2 regions of the Comamonas sp. wu1-DMT genome follow, and region 2 is predicted to be linked to the other one. Evidence: predicted binding sites of a transcription regulator. Region 2 holds the regulator's gene; the other holds the start of a gene.
What was found. The regulator FNR, encoded in region 2, switches genes on or off when oxygen is low (the NO sensors DNR and NnrR bind a similar motif). The targets are predictions, from matches to a motif close to TTGATNNNNATCAA.
Positions count from the first base shown of each region.

Region 1: V8Z78_RS00940 (MBL fold metallo-hydrolase RNA specificity domain-containing protein) is a predicted target of FNR. The motif match lies at 3,598-3,611, and genes of this name have one in related genera.

Region 1 covers NZ_JBANEM010000001.1:216,300-223,555, reverse strand. Annotated here, with positions in the region: gene V8Z78_RS00960 (aspartate/glutamate racemase family protein) at 1-38, opposite strand, end outside; gene V8Z78_RS00955 (amino acid ABC transporter substrate-binding protein) at 66-932, opposite strand; partial or broken gene V8Z78_RS00950 (aspartate aminotransferase family protein) at 1,017-2,293, opposite strand; gene V8Z78_RS00945 (MurR/RpiR family transcriptional regulator) at 2,554-3,423, shown strand; gene V8Z78_RS00940 (MBL fold metallo-hydrolase RNA specificity domain-containing protein) at 3,695-5,095, shown strand; gene V8Z78_RS00935 (hypothetical protein) at 5,173-5,691, shown strand; gene V8Z78_RS00930 (pyridoxamine 5'-phosphate oxidase) at 5,688-6,200, opposite strand; gene V8Z78_RS00925 (long-chain fatty acid--CoA ligase) at 6,383-7,256, shown strand, end outside.
Region 2 covers NZ_JBANEM010000001.1:541,519-548,774, forward strand. Annotated here, with positions in the region: gene V8Z78_RS02505 (sulfite exporter TauE/SafE family protein) at 18-731, opposite strand; gene hemN (oxygen-independent coproporphyrinogen III oxidase) at 735-2,117, opposite strand; gene fnr (fumarate/nitrate reduction transcriptional regulator Fnr) at 2,386-3,108, shown strand; gene V8Z78_RS02520 (hypothetical protein) at 3,172-3,435, opposite strand; gene V8Z78_RS02525 (FixH family protein) at 3,693-3,998, opposite strand; gene ccoG (cytochrome c oxidase accessory protein CcoG) at 4,124-5,566, opposite strand; gene ccoP (cytochrome-c oxidase, cbb3-type subunit III) at 5,649-6,560, opposite strand; gene V8Z78_RS02540 (cbb3-type cytochrome oxidase subunit 3) at 6,588-6,725, opposite strand; gene ccoO (cytochrome-c oxidase, cbb3-type subunit II) at 6,743-7,256, opposite strand, start outside.

The sequences.
Region 1 (7,256 bases), 330 kb from region 2:
GAATGGCTAAGGGCGTGAATGAGAGCAATCCGAGTCATATGTTGGTGCCTGGAAGTTCGAGGATGTCAGATGCCCTTTGAAGAAGGGTTCTCGAAGCCTTCTCTGGTTTCTGCGTTGAGTGGGTAGTTGATGTTGGTCCCCTTCGGTGGAATCGGCGACATGAACCACTTTTTGTAGAGTGTCTCCATTTCGCCTGATTTCATCATTCCGACCACCACGCGGTCTACCAGCGCCTTGAACTGCGGGTCGTCCTTGCGCAGCATCAGAGACTGATTTTCTGTGCGCAGGTTTTCACCCGTGATGATGAATTCCTTCGGGTTCTGGGTGTTCGCGATAAGACCTGCCAACAAGATGTCGTCGAGCACGAAGGCGGCTGCGCGGCCCGAATTCAGCAGCAGAAAGGAGTCGAGATGGTCTTTCCCGGACAATTGTGTGACCTCCAGCACCTTGCCACGGTTGGTTTCACGCAGGAGTCGGAACGAAGTCGTGCCTGCGGTGGTGACAACCGACTTGCCTTGCAAGTCAGCAATGCTCTTGATGCCTGAGCTGGCCTTGACTGCCATGCGCACGTTGTATCGGAAGATGTCCGGAGAAAATGCCACGTCCTTCTGGCGTTCTACCAAATTGGTCGTGGAGCCGCACTCAAGGTCGACCGTCCCGTTCGTCACAAGAGGGATGCGGTTCTGCGACGTCACCACCTGGTACTTGATATCGATTTTGGGCTGTTTCAGCTCGGCCTTGATGGCGTCCACAATTTTCATGCAGATGTCGAGGCTGTAGCCGATGGGGGTGGCGGTATCGGAGATGTATGAGAATCCGAAGGAGGCCTCGCGGTGACCCAGGGTGATAGTCCCGCTCTCCTTGATCTTTTTCAAAGTAGGCGACTCCTGTGCGAGGGCATCCAGTGCGGGGACAAGAGCAGTGGCCATCATGGCAGCAGCCGCGACGTTTCGGATAGACAAGCGCATGGTATTCCTGAATGAGAGAGTGGGGTTGAGAACGGGGAGTGGGAGTCTTCAGGCCGCGATGGCGGCTTGCCGGGTGATGGCGTCCACGGACTCTGCCAACAGACTGGCAATGGTCTTGAGCTCATCGCGGCTGGCGATATAGGGCGGTGCAAGCAGCACATGGTCTCCGTTGACTCCATCGACAGTGCCTCCGAACGGATAGCACAGCAGGCCCCGCGCCATGGCGTCCTTCTTGAGATTTGCATTGACCTTGAGCGCCGGGTTGAAGGGGCGTTTCTCGGCTTTGTCTGCAACCAGCTCAATGCCCCAGAAGAAGCCACGACCGCGCACGTCCCCCACGTGAGGGTGGTCGGCGAAGGTTTCGCGCAGCAGCGCACCGAAGAAGGCGCCGTCCTCCTGCACCTTGGCCAGAAGTCCGTCCCGGTGGATGACCCGCTGGACGGCAAGCGCCGCAGCACAGGCGACGGGGTGTCCTAGATAGGTGTGCCCGTGCTGGAAGAAGCCGCTGCCGAAAGACATGGCGTCAACAATGTGCTTTTTTGCAAGCACCGCGCCTATGGCCTGATAGCCGCCTCCCAGTCCCTTCGCGACGGTCATCAGGTCCGGGCTGATGCCTTCCTGCTCGCAGGCATGCAGAGTCCCGGTCCGTCCCATGCCGCACATTACTTCATCGAGGATGAGAAGCACGCCATGGCGGTCGCAGACTTCGCGCACGGCCTTGAAGTAGCCAGGTACCGGAGTCAACACGCCTGCAGTTGCTCCGCCCACGGTCTCTGCCACAAAGGCGATGACTCGCCCCGGACCTTGGGCGAGGATGGCCGTATCCAACTCTTGCGCCAGCCGTTGTCCATATTGCTCGGGAGTTTCTTCGGCGCGTTGTTCGCGATACGGGTAGCAAGGCGCCACATGCGTGGCAGGTACCAGAATGGGAGCGAAAGGGGCGCGGCGCCATTCGTTTCCGCCGACGGCCAGAGCACCCAGGGTATTGCCGTGGTAGCTCTGTCGCCGGGCAATGAAATGTGTGCGCTCAGGCTCTCCGATTTCCACAAAGTACTGGCGTGCCATCTTCAATGCGGATTCCACAGCCTCGGAGCCACCGCTGACCAGATACACATGGCTCATGCCTTCAGGCGCTGTGCGGATGAGCTCGTCTGCGAGTTCCTCGGCCGGCGAGAGCTGAAGAAACTGGTATGCGCATAAGGGAGCTGGTCGATCTGGGCGTGCATCGCCGCAATCACGTCTGGATGTCCGTGGCCCAGTGATGAAACGGCTGCGCCCCCGGATGCGTCCAGGTAGCTATGGCCGCTGGCATCCTGAATTCGCATGCCGTGAGCCGATACGGCAACGGGTGGGGCGGTTCGCAGATGGCGGTGAAAGACGTGCGTCATGTGGAAGATTCCGAAAGCTGATACGGGTGCTTGGAGGCGTTGCTGTGTTTTGGAACTAATGTTCTATTAAAAGTATTTAATGGAACAAATGTTTCGTCAAGAGGTATTTTGCTGAGTTGTATGCTTTGGGAACATTTGTTCCATAAGCTTTCCAGCCAAGCATCTGGCGAGGAAAGCTTTCGATTGAGTCTTCAACCATGACTGTCAAAGACGAGCTGCGAGGCCGCTTCAACTCACTGAGTCCAGCTCTGCAGCGGATTGCGAAATACGTGCTGGACCATCCCAACGAAGTGGTCACCAGTTCGATGCGCACCGTGGGTATCAGTGCGGATGCACGTCCGGCGACGCTGGTGCGATTTGCTCAGCAGCTAGGATTTGCCGGCTGGCCGGAACTCAAGCAGGCGATTGCGCAGGAGATGGGCTTGGGTCGGGAAGCCTATGGCGACAGGGCCCGCTCTTTGCTGGAGCGCGCCAGTGAGCAAGGTCTGGCGGGCGAGATATTTCAGGTTCACAAGGCGAACCTTGAGGCCACGGAGCGTCATAGCAGGAGCGGGCTCAACGATGCGGCCGTCTTGTTGGAAGCGGCGCCCAATGTTCATGTAGCGGGGTTTCGTGCCTGCTTTCCCATCGCGTTTTCTTTCGTCTATGTGTATCGGCTTTTCAGAAATTCCGTGCATCTCATAGACGGCCAGGGCGGCTCTCTGGAGATGCAGACTCGATCCATGACCGAGGAGGATGCACTCCTGGTCATCAGCTTCGCGCCCTATTCCCGGGAGGTGCTGCAGGTGGTGGAAGCAGGCAAGCGTGCTGGCTGCAAAGTAATTGCCATTACCGATAGCGATGCCTCGCCGCTGTCGCTTTTGGCGGATGTGACGTTGCTTTTTTCGACACAGAGTCCTTCATTTTTTCCATCGATTACCTCGGGGATGGCATTGACAGAGTCGCTGCTGGAACTACTGGTCAGTCGCGCGGGCAAGCCGGTCATCGACCGCATTGAGAGGGCAGAGGCCCACCTGTTCGAGTCAGGCGCCTATGTGGATGCCGGGGGCCGTAGCCGAGGCAGCTAGTACCGCCGAGGGCGCGGGGCACCTAGCTCGTAACAGAGTGACGCGGCAGGGCACCCCATCTCCAATGACGCAGCAGCTCAGGAGGGCATGTATTGGAAAAGCCGGAGACGGCAGCGAGCCGTTGGTGCGGGCAATCGACGCAGCCCGCACGTGGTCGCTATGGTTTCGGTTGATTTGATGGGCGTCAAGGCAAGACTTGAGGCTCTGGAAACGCAGGTACCAGTGGTGCTAGATTCATTGACGGTCCATGTGGATCGTCAATGGGTGCTTCATGAACATCACTTTTCACGGTGCGGCGCAGTCGGTTACGGGCTCCTGCTTTCTGGTCGAGGCGCATGGGTGTCGCTTTCTGATCGACTGCGGCATGGCCCAGGGCGGCCGCGAGGCTGACGAGCACAACCAGCAAGCCTTTGCCTTTGATGCCGAGGGCCTGGACTTCGTCGTTCTGACCCACGCGCACATCGATCACAGTGGCCTGCTGCCCAAGCTCGTGGCTCAGGGCTTCAAGGGCCCTATCTATGTCACTCTGGCCACCAAGGACCTGCTCGAAGTCCTGCTCAAGGACAGTGCCCATATCCAGATGATGGATGCCGAACGGGCGGCGCGGCGTCAGCGCGAAGGCAAGCGGCGCGAGCGAGAGCCGGCGGTTCCTCTGTACTCGCTGGCCCATGTGGCGAGCACGCTGGAGCAGGTCCAGGCCATGCCTTATCGCCACAGCTTCGAACCTCATCCTGCGGTGACAGTATGTTTTCAGGATGCCGGGCATATTCTGGGCTCGGCCATTGTGGAGCTGTGGCTGGCAGATGGTCATGGCGGCTCGCGCAAGCTGGTGGCCAGCGGCGATCTGGGCCAGCCGGGGCGGGTGATCCTGCGCGACCCCACGCCGATCATGGATGCCGATCTGCTGCTCATCGAGTCCACCTATGGCGACCGGCAGCACAGGAGCACGGGCGATACCCTGGAGGAGCTGGTCGATGTGGTCACGCGCACGGTTCCCCATGGCAATGTGGTCATCCCGGCATTTGCCGTGGGGCGCACGCAGGAGCTGCTCTATCACTTTCTGCAGCTGATCCAGCAGCAGCGTCTGCCGCCGGTAGAGATATTTGTGGATTCACCCATGGCGGTGGCGGCCACGGACATCACGCTGCGGCACTTCGGCGTGTTCGACGAGGAGGCCAGGCAGTTGCTGGGCAGCGTCAAAAGACTCAAGGAGTCGCCGCACATTCATTTCATCAGCGATGTGGAGGACTCCATAAAGCTCAACCGCATCAGGAGCGGCGCGGTCATCATCTCGGCCAGCGGCATGTGCGATGCGGGGCGGGTGCTGCATCATCTGAAGAACAATCTCTCCAGGCCCGAGTGTGCCGTGGTGATCTGCGGCTTTCAGGCCGAAGGTTCGCTGGGGCGCAGACTGGTTGACGGTGCCAGGCTGGTGCGCCTGCTCGGCGATGAAGTCGAGGTCCGTGCCGGCATCCATACCCTGGGCGGCTTTTCGGCCCATGCCGACCAGCAGGCCCTGCTGGACTGGGCGGCCGCGTTCACCCGCCCGCCGCAGCAGACCTTTGTGGTGCATGGGGAGCCGCAGGCATCCCGGGCCTTGGCCGCGCTGCTGCACGAGCGCCTGCATTTCTCGGTGCAGGTTCCGCAGCCCGGCCAGGTCTTCGAGTTCTAGCGCGTGCCGGGAGTCTCCGATATGCGTAATCCTCCTTGCGCGCGCCCTGTTGCATGATGTTCTGGCGGCGAAGGCTGATGCCGGTCGAGACCGGATTCGTGCAGCGGCTTTTCGGCACTGCGCTGGATGAGCTGCTGCCCGGCATGCGTCTGCATGTGCGGCGTCTGGGCGATACCAGGCGGGCGCTGTCCCTGGGGGGCGGGCGCATCTATCTGCCGCGCAGCTTTTTTGAGCAGGCTGACCCGCATCGGCCGCTGCGGCTTGCCCACCCTGTGGTGGCAGGCGTCTTTGCCCATGAGCTGCTGCATCAGTGGCAGCGTCTGCAAGGCCGAGCGGTGACGTGGGAGGCGTTCGGCCTGCATCTGCGCGCGGCATGCCTGCGGCGCGACCCCTATCACTATCGGGTCTGTGCAGATCCGCAGCAGATGCTGCAGTGCTTTCTGGACGCAAGCGTGGAGCAGCAGGGGCAGATCTGGCAGGACCATGTTCAGGCCCTGGTGCAGGGCCAGCCTCTGGCCTGCATGTGCCTGATTGCCGAGCATGTGTTCCAGGCTCAAGCTGGCCAATCCAGGTTGGGCCGGGTCAGCAAAGGCTAGGCAGCCGGGTTGAGTGCGGCTATCAGATCGTGCTCGTCCACATCGCGCGCCGCGCCGAACCCTGCGACATGCCTGCCGCTTTGCGGCGTGATGCAGACAAAACGAAAGTCGCCCAGAGCCGTCATGGGCTCGGCTTCGGGAAAGCGCTCCAGATAGCTGGCCCGGGCGCCTTGCCACAGGCCGCTGTCGCGTGGCGGAGTGGATGCCACGCCCTGGATGCTGATGCGCTCCAGCGCATGCACGGCTTCGCCAGCGGACTCTGGCCTGCTCATCAGCAGGCTGACGGCGGGATGCCGCTCCATGGCCTGTGTGTGGCTGGCCAGCGCGCTGACATGCAGTACCAGACAGCTGAATTCGCCATTCCAGGCCCATGGCACCAGAGACAGGCCCGGGGCCGGAAGATATCCGGGCGCTGAAGAGCCGGCCTGCGGCTGTACGGCCAGGGCGGCGGTGCGCTGGCTGGCGAGTAGCTGGCGCAGCGACTGCTGCAGGCGTGATTCATGAGGCATTTGCGCATGGTAAGCCATAGCGCAGAGCCGGAGCAGGGCGAGCCGCGCCAGGCCGCACCAGTCGTCACCTGCGTGACCGACTGTTGGGGGCATCCCGGATGCCGGGCCGAGGTTGCAGGCCTAGTCTTGCGGATTGATTAGTCCACCCGGACTATGTATACGCTTTTCTGATTGCCTGACTCATGCCCGCTCACCACAAGTTTTGGCCTAATCGGCTGCCATATTCCATCACCGTTCCAGCAACTAGCGTCTGGGAAAACCTTGCTATCAATGCCAGGCGCTACCCGGACAAGGCCGCGCTGGTGTTTCTGGGGCGCACCACGACCTATAAGCAGCTGTGCGAGGGCACGGAGCGCATGGCTGCCTATCTGCATGGCCTGGGCGTGAAAAAAGGCGACCGCGTCATCGTGCTGATGCAAAACAGCTCCCAGTTGGTGCTGGCGCATTACGCCATCTTTCGCGCCAATGCGGTGGTGGTGCCGGTCAATCCCATGAATACGGCAGAGGAGCTCAAGCACTACATCACGGATTCGGGCGCCAAGGTGGCCATCACCACGGCCGATCTGGCGCCGGAGCTGGCCAAGGCCAGCAATGCACTGGAACCCTCCGAGGCGCTGCAGCACTTGCTGGTGACACGGTTCACCGACGGCTTTGATGCCGATGTGCAGGGGCCGGATGCGCCGCCCGAAGCCTGGCGCAACTGGCTGCTGGGCGAGCGCGAGCCTGCCAGCTTGAACCACGGCCAGGTCCATGCATGGACGCAGGCGCTGGCCTGCAGCGAGCTGCCTCCACCGCATACAGCAGGCCGTGACGATCTGGCCGTTCTGCCCTATACCAGCGGCACCACGGGCCAGCCCAAGGGTTGCATGCACCTGCATCGAAGCATCAACCACAACGCCGTCTCCGGCGCGCTGTGGGGCACGGGCACCAGCGAGAACGTGGTGCTCGCCGTCGTGCCCATGTTTCACATCACGGGCATGGTGTCCGTGCTGCACAGCGCCATCTACGTAGGGGCGACGCTGATCATCATGCCGCGCTGGGAGCGTGAGCTGGCAG
Region 2 (7,256 bases):
ATCCCCTCTTGTGTGACTTATCGGCACCAAAGGCTGGGTTTGTAGACCAGGTCCATCCACAAAGCCCAACTCGCAACGCCAATCAGCATCAGACCTGCAACTCTGGTGCCCCACCTAGCCCGCAATGCATTGACATGCGACTGTCCCAGTTGCCACAGCCAGGGACCCGCCAGCAGCCACAGTGCACCACCAACGGCAAAGGCTACCATGGACAAAGCCCCTTGCCAGGCGCCGCCACTCAAGGCCGCCACCAACACCGCCGAATACAGCAAACCACAAGGCATCAGTGCCCAGGCAAAGCCTGCTGCCAGACTGCCGCCCGGCGCGGTGACCCAGGGCTGAACCCTGGCCCAAACGGAACGCCCCGCCCGCTCCAGCCAGGCTGGCTGCCGCGCCTGCACCACCATGGCCAGTCCCCAGGCCATGACCGCCACATGCATCAGCGTCCAAAGTCTCTGCAATGCCGTTGTCTGACTGGTCAGCCAGGCCAGACTTTCCATGGCCACGGCCGCGATCCCGCCCAGCAGGGCATAGGCAGCGATGCGCCCCAGATGAAACAGGCTGGTACGCAGCCATTGGCGTTTTTGCAGGCCGAGCACGACAACTGGCTGCCCGCCGCTGACAGGCTTCGCTGCTGTGACCACACTGCAGGGGGCAGCGCACATCACAAGACAATGGGGCCCACCCACGAGCCCCATGATCAAAGCAGTCCAGACCAGCGAAAACAACATGCGCTAGATGATGCGCGAAAAGCGGGCGCGGTTCCGGTCGGCCTGCAAATATCGGTCAAACAGCATGGCTACTCCGCGCACAAAAAACCAGCCCAGGCCAGTGACCTTGAAGCCCTCGGCGGACAGCTCGACCAAGCCGTTGCGCTGCATCTCTGCCAGCGCATCCAGCTCCGCAGCGAAGTATTCGCGGAAATTGATAAGCCAGGCCTGCTCCATGGGCTCATACAGGACGGAGCCCTGGCACATGATGGACATGATGACCGCTCTGCGCACCAGATCGTCACGTGAAAGTGCCAGTCCGCGCTGCACGGGCAACATGCCGCCATCGACGGCATCGTAATACTCTTCAAGAGTCTTGACGTTCTGGCTGTAGGTCGCGCCCACCTTGCCGATAGCCGATACGCCCAGTGCAATCAGATCGCAATCAGGCTGGGTGCTGTAGCCCTGAAAATTGCGATGCAGGCGCCCCTGGCGCTTGGCAATGGCCAAAGAGTCGTCAGGCAGCGCAAAGTGGTCCATGCCTACATAGACATAGCCGCCATCCATGAATGCATCAATTGCGCCGGAGAGCATGTTCAGCTTGTCCTGTCCCATGGGCAGGTCTGCCGATTCGATGCGCCTTTGCGGCTTGAAGCGCTCGGGCAGATGCGCATAGGCATACAGTGCAATGCGATCGGGGCGCAGCTCATTGACCTGTGCCAGCGTGCGCGCAAAAGACTCGGGCGTCTGCCTGGGCAGCCCGTAGATCAGGTCCACATTGATGGAGACAAAGCCCAGGCGGCGCGCCTCGGCCACCAGCGCAAATACTTGCTCGGCGGGCTGCTCGCGGTGCACCGCTTTCTGCACCGCGGGATCAAAGTCCTGCACGCCAAAGCTCAGGCGATTGAACCCCATGTTCTTGAGAGCTCTCAGCCGCTCGTTGCTGACGGTGCGCGGATCGACCTCGATGGAGTACTCGCCCGCGGGATCCAGCTTGAAATGTTCACGCATCAAGACCATCAGCTGCTGCAACTCGGCATCGCTGAAGAAGGTCGGTGTGCCTCCGCCCAGATGTAGCTGGCTTACGAGCTGACCTTTGCCGCAATGCTCGGTATGCATGGCCAGCTCACGGCTCAAGTAGTCCAGATACTCGGCAGCCTTCTCATGATGCTTGGTCACGATCTTGTTGCAGGCGCAGTAATAGCAAAGCGACTCACAGAACGGCACATGCACATAAACGGACAGGGGCAAAGCGCGCGAGCCAGAATGCGTCTTGCGCTGCTTGAGTGCCAGTATGTAGTCGTCTGCACCAAAAGCCTCAACAAAACGGTCGGCTGTTGGGAACGATGTGTAGCGTGGGCCGGGGATATCAAAGCGGCTCAGCAACTCAGGCGTGACTGCGGTCATAACTGGGAGTTAGGGTGCGCCCACACTCTGTATAGAGCAGATTTCAATGGAAATCAGATCCTGAAAATCATGCCCAAAATAGGCAAAAGCGCATGTTTTTGAACGAATACAGGCAATGTGCCCCAAGGCAATCACCCTGTCCTTGATGAAAATCAAGAGACCTCAAGGCAAGTGCTGCGACAATTTGATCCATCTCATCTTCAACCACGAGGTCAATGACCAGCGCGACTCTCCACTCCGTGTCTGTCTGCGCCGTTGCAAAAAGCCCATGAATCTTCAGACCATCAAAGCATCCTGCTCCAACTGCAATCTGCGTGAACTGTGCATGCCCATGGGCCTGGACGATGAACAAATGGAGCGCATTGACGAGATTGTGGCCACGCGCCGCAAGGTCAAGCGCGGCGGTCTGCTGTTTCGCAATGGCGAAGAGTTCACCTCGCTGTATGCCATTCGAACCGGCTTCTTCAAGACCAGCGTGGCCACCGAAGACGGACGCGACCAGGTCACAGGCTTTCAGATGGCTGGCGAAATCATTGGTCTGGACGGCATCGTCAACGACCACCACACTTGTGATGCCGTGGCCCTGGAAGACGCCGAGGTCTGCGTCATGCCGTTTGACAAACTGGAGCAGCTCTCGCGCGAGGTCACGGCCCTGCAGAACCATGTGCACAAGGTCATGAGCCGCGAAATCGTGCGCGAGCATGGCGTGATGCTGCTGCTGGGCAGCATGCGTGCCGAAGAGCGCCTGGCGGCCTTTGTGTTGAACCTGGTTCAGCGCCTGTCGGCACGCGGCTTTTCCAAGTCGGAACTGGTGCTGCGCATGACGCGCGAAGAAATCGGCAGTTACCTGGGCCTCAAGCTCGAGACCGTGAGCCGCACTTTCTCCAAATTTGCAGAGGAAGGCATTGTGGAAGTCAAGCAGCGCCACCTGCGCATCCTGGATACCGAGGCGCTCAAACGCATCGTCAACAGCCAGCAATGCCAGAACTGAACCGAGTCGACAGACACTCTCAAGACAAAGCCCGCGGACAGCGGGCTTTTTTGTCTGTGCGAATTAATCGGGCAGAGGCTCGGAAACGATGCCGCCATTGAGATCGCTGACGGAGCGACCCAGCATCACCGTCATCGCACCTCCGATCAGGGTCACGACCCAGAAGGCAAAAAAAGCGACCGTATAGATGGCTTGGCGCGACCAGTCCAGGGGGGAGCCCAGCCAGTGCACATCCAGCGGGTCCACAAAGGCGAAAACCACCATCTCCATGATTGCCGCCGCCAGAAAGGCCGGCCAGACAATCCACATCCAGCGTCGAGCATCCATCCTGATTCTCCTTGGGCTGTGGGCTTGGTCATATTTTGCACAACAGTGGTGACCGTTCATGCAGGACTGCGGGCATGCACCGTGGCGGGAAACCCTGAACCACTCTCTTTTCAGTAGCATCCTGCGCCATCTGGATATCAAAAAACTATTTGCTTCTACATCAACGTTAGACAGAACATGCGCAACACGCTCTGATTTTGATATCGGCAACAAAAAAGGCCGCAAAAGCGACCTTGGCGGAGCAAGCGCCGGAGCGCTCAGCGATCCAGCGGATGGTCCTTGGCTGGCGTGGCCGCATGATTGCGGCCGGTGACTGCTGGGGCCAGGCTTTTTTCACTTTCGCTCAGGCGCTGGTTGATTTCCATGCCATGGCGGTAGTAGTCAGGGTCAATCACGGGATCAGGCCTGCTCAGTGCGATGTATGCGGTGACAAAGCCGGCAATCACCACGATCACCGGGCCGGCGATGATGAGCCAGACATGGGCAAACTTCCACCAGGGCTTGCCGTCCTCGGGGTGGATGATCTTGGCCGTTTGCGAGACCTTGGCTTGTGCTGCCGACATGATGAAACCTCTTTCCAAATTCTGACCACCCAGACACACACGGCAGGGTGGCATAAATTGTTGCCGATTGGCGGTGCCCTTGTCCGGCCTCCGTGATGGCTCACGAAGACCGTCAAGACCTGGCATTAACGCGGCACCAGGAACACCGTCTTCTCGGAAATACGCCCTGCTCCGGCAGTCACTGCATCCACATTGAAGTGTACGGGGTGCGAGCCGGGAGTTGCTGAGCCGTACGGAATCTGCAGCCGCACCGCAATGCCGCGCGTCTCTGCAGGGCCAACGCTCACTTCCTGCTCGGATGCGACTTCCAGATTCTCCAGGCCCACGGCGCTGATACGGTAGCGCTGCTCGGACTCGGTGGCGTTCATGATCTGCAGACGGTAGACGTTCTCCAGCTTGCCGCCCGCCACGATGCGCGAAAGCGCAGCACGGTCGCGAATCACATCGACCTTGAGCGGCTCGCGCAGCACCAGACTGGCGATCATGGCGGCGCTGAGGGCCACCAGCACGGCCGAGTAAATCAGCACACGCGGGCGGAAAATGCGGCGAATCACCTGCACCTGCTTCCAGGCCTTGGCGACGGCATTCTGAGTGGTCAATCGGATCAGGCCACGCGGATACTCCATCTTGTCCATCACGGAGTTGCAGGCATCGATGCACAGACCGCAGCCGATGCATTCGTACTGCAACCCTTTGCGGATATCGATGCCCACGGGGCAGACCTGAACGCAAAGCTTGCAATCTATGCAGTCCCCCAGGCCCTGTGCCTTGTAGTCGACGTCTTTCTTGCGCGGGCCGCGAGCTTCACCACGTTCGGCGTCGTAGCTGACGATCATGGTGTCCTTGTCGAACATGGCACTCTGAAAGCGTGCATAGGGACACATGTACTTGCAGACCTGCTCGCGCATATAGCCGGCGTTGCCGTAGGTGGCGAAGCCGTAGAACGCCACCCAGAAAATCTGCCAGCTGCCCTGGAAGGCCATCAACTCCACACCCAACTCACGGATGGGCACGAAGTAGCCGACAAAGGTGAAACCTGTCCAAAGAGACAGAGCGATCCAGAGAAACTGCTTGAGCGACTTTTTCCAGATCTTCTCCAAAGTCCAGCCGCTCTTGTCGATACGCATGCGGGCACTGCGATCGCCTTCGACCTTGCTTTCGATCCACATGAAGATCTCGGTGTAGACCGTCTGCGGACAGGAGAAGCCACACCACAGACGCCCGGCTACGGCGGTAAACAGGAACAGCCCCAGTGCGCTGATGATCAGCAGCCCCGTCAGATAGATGAAGTCCTGCGGGTACAGCACCAGTCCGAACAGATAGAAGCGCCGAGCCCCCAGATCGAACAGCACCATCTGGCGCTCGCCCCACTGCAGCCAGGGCAGGCCGTAGAAGACGATCTGGGTCAGAAACACCATGGCCCAGCGCCACCGTGAGAACACGCCGCTAATAGAGCGTGAGTACACTTTTTGCTCGGAAGCGAACATAGGCACCAACTCAGGCCCGCCCTCATGAGGCTCAGGCGTGATCGGTATGACTTTTCGGGGCTTCCCCTGATCGCACGGCATCGCAGTTCCTTAATATTTTTGTAATTACTGAAAATTGAAACGCGAAAAAGGCGGTGCCAGGGCACCGCCTTTTAAAAACGCATTACTTCTGGTTTTGCGTATTCGAAAGACTCCAGACATAGGAAGCCAGCACGGCAATTTGCGCCTCCGTCAACTTCTCTTTCTGGGCAGGCATCTCATTGTGCTTGCCGTTGTTGACGATGTTGACGATTGCCGCCTCACCCCAGCCATGCAGCCAGATGTCATCGGTCAGGTTAGGAGCTCCCAGCGCGGGGTTGCCCTTGCCGTCCATGCCGTGACAAGCCGCACAGGCCACGAATTTGGACTTGCCCTGCGAAGCCTTGACGGCATCGTGAGGGCTGCCCGACAGGCTCAGCACATAGTGCGCCACATTGCGCACATCCTCCGCCGAGCCCACGGCTGCCGCCATGGGCGGCATCATGCCGATACGGCCGTTGGTGATGGTCTCCCTGATCTTCTCGGGAGATCCGCCATGCAACCAGTCGCCGTCCGCCAGATTCGGGAAGGACTTGCTGCCGCGAGCGTCAGAGCCGTGGCATTGCGCACAGTTGTTCATGAACAGACGCTCGCCAATGGCCATGGCCTGAGGGTCCTTGGCCATTTCTTCGGTAGGCATACTGGTGAACTTGGCATACAGAGGCTCCAGATCTGCCTTGGCCTTGGCCATTTCCTTGTCGTAGGCGCCGGTCTGGCTCCAGTCCAGCTTGCCGCCGAAGCCGCCCAGACCTGGGTAGACCACAAGATAGCCCAGGCTGAAAACCACGGTGATCACGAACAGACCCATCCACCACTTGGGCATGGGGTTGTTGAGTTCACGCAGGTCTTCGTCCCAGACATGGCCTGTGGTGTTGTCGCCCGAGGGCACGACCTTCTTGCGGGCCACCAGAATCAGCAGCAGCAAGCAGCCAAAGATGCCGATCAGCGTAATCGCCGCGACATACACCGACCAGAAATTGTTAATGAAATCGCTCATGGGATGTTCTCGTTGTGGTGATCAGACTCAGTCTTCCAGGAATGGAACCTGAGCTGCCTCGTCAAAACGGGCCTGGTTGCGGCGGGCATACGCCCACCACCAGATGCCCACGAAACACGCCAGCGATGCCAGCGTGGCCACGATACGCATGGTGGTGATATCCATTTCCAGCCCTTTCTCTCTTACTTGACGGCGCGACCAAGGACCTGCAGATAGGCAATCACTGCCTCCATCTCTGTCTTGTCCTTGACCTCGGCCTGAGCACCGGCGATTTCCGCATCGGTGTACGGCACGCCCACCTTGCGCAGCGCGCTCATGCGCGTTGCCACGGCCGTGTCATCCACCTTGTTGGCTTCCAGCCAGGGGTAAGCAGGCATGTTGGACTCGGGCACCACGTCACGCGGGTTGTTCAGGTGGATGCGATGCCATTCGTCGCTGTACTTGCCGCCCACGCGATGCAGGTCGGGGCCGGTACGTTTGGAGCCCCACTGGAAGGGGTGGTCGTAGACGAACTCGCCAGCCACCGAGTAGTGGCCGTAGCGCATGGTCTCGGCGCGGAAGGGACGGATCATCTGCGAGTGGCAGTTGTAGCAACCCTCGCGCAGATAGACGTCGCGCCCCATCAGCTGCAACGGTGTGTAGGGCTTGAGACCCGCCACGGCTTCGGTCGTGGACTTCTGGAAGAACAGCGGCACG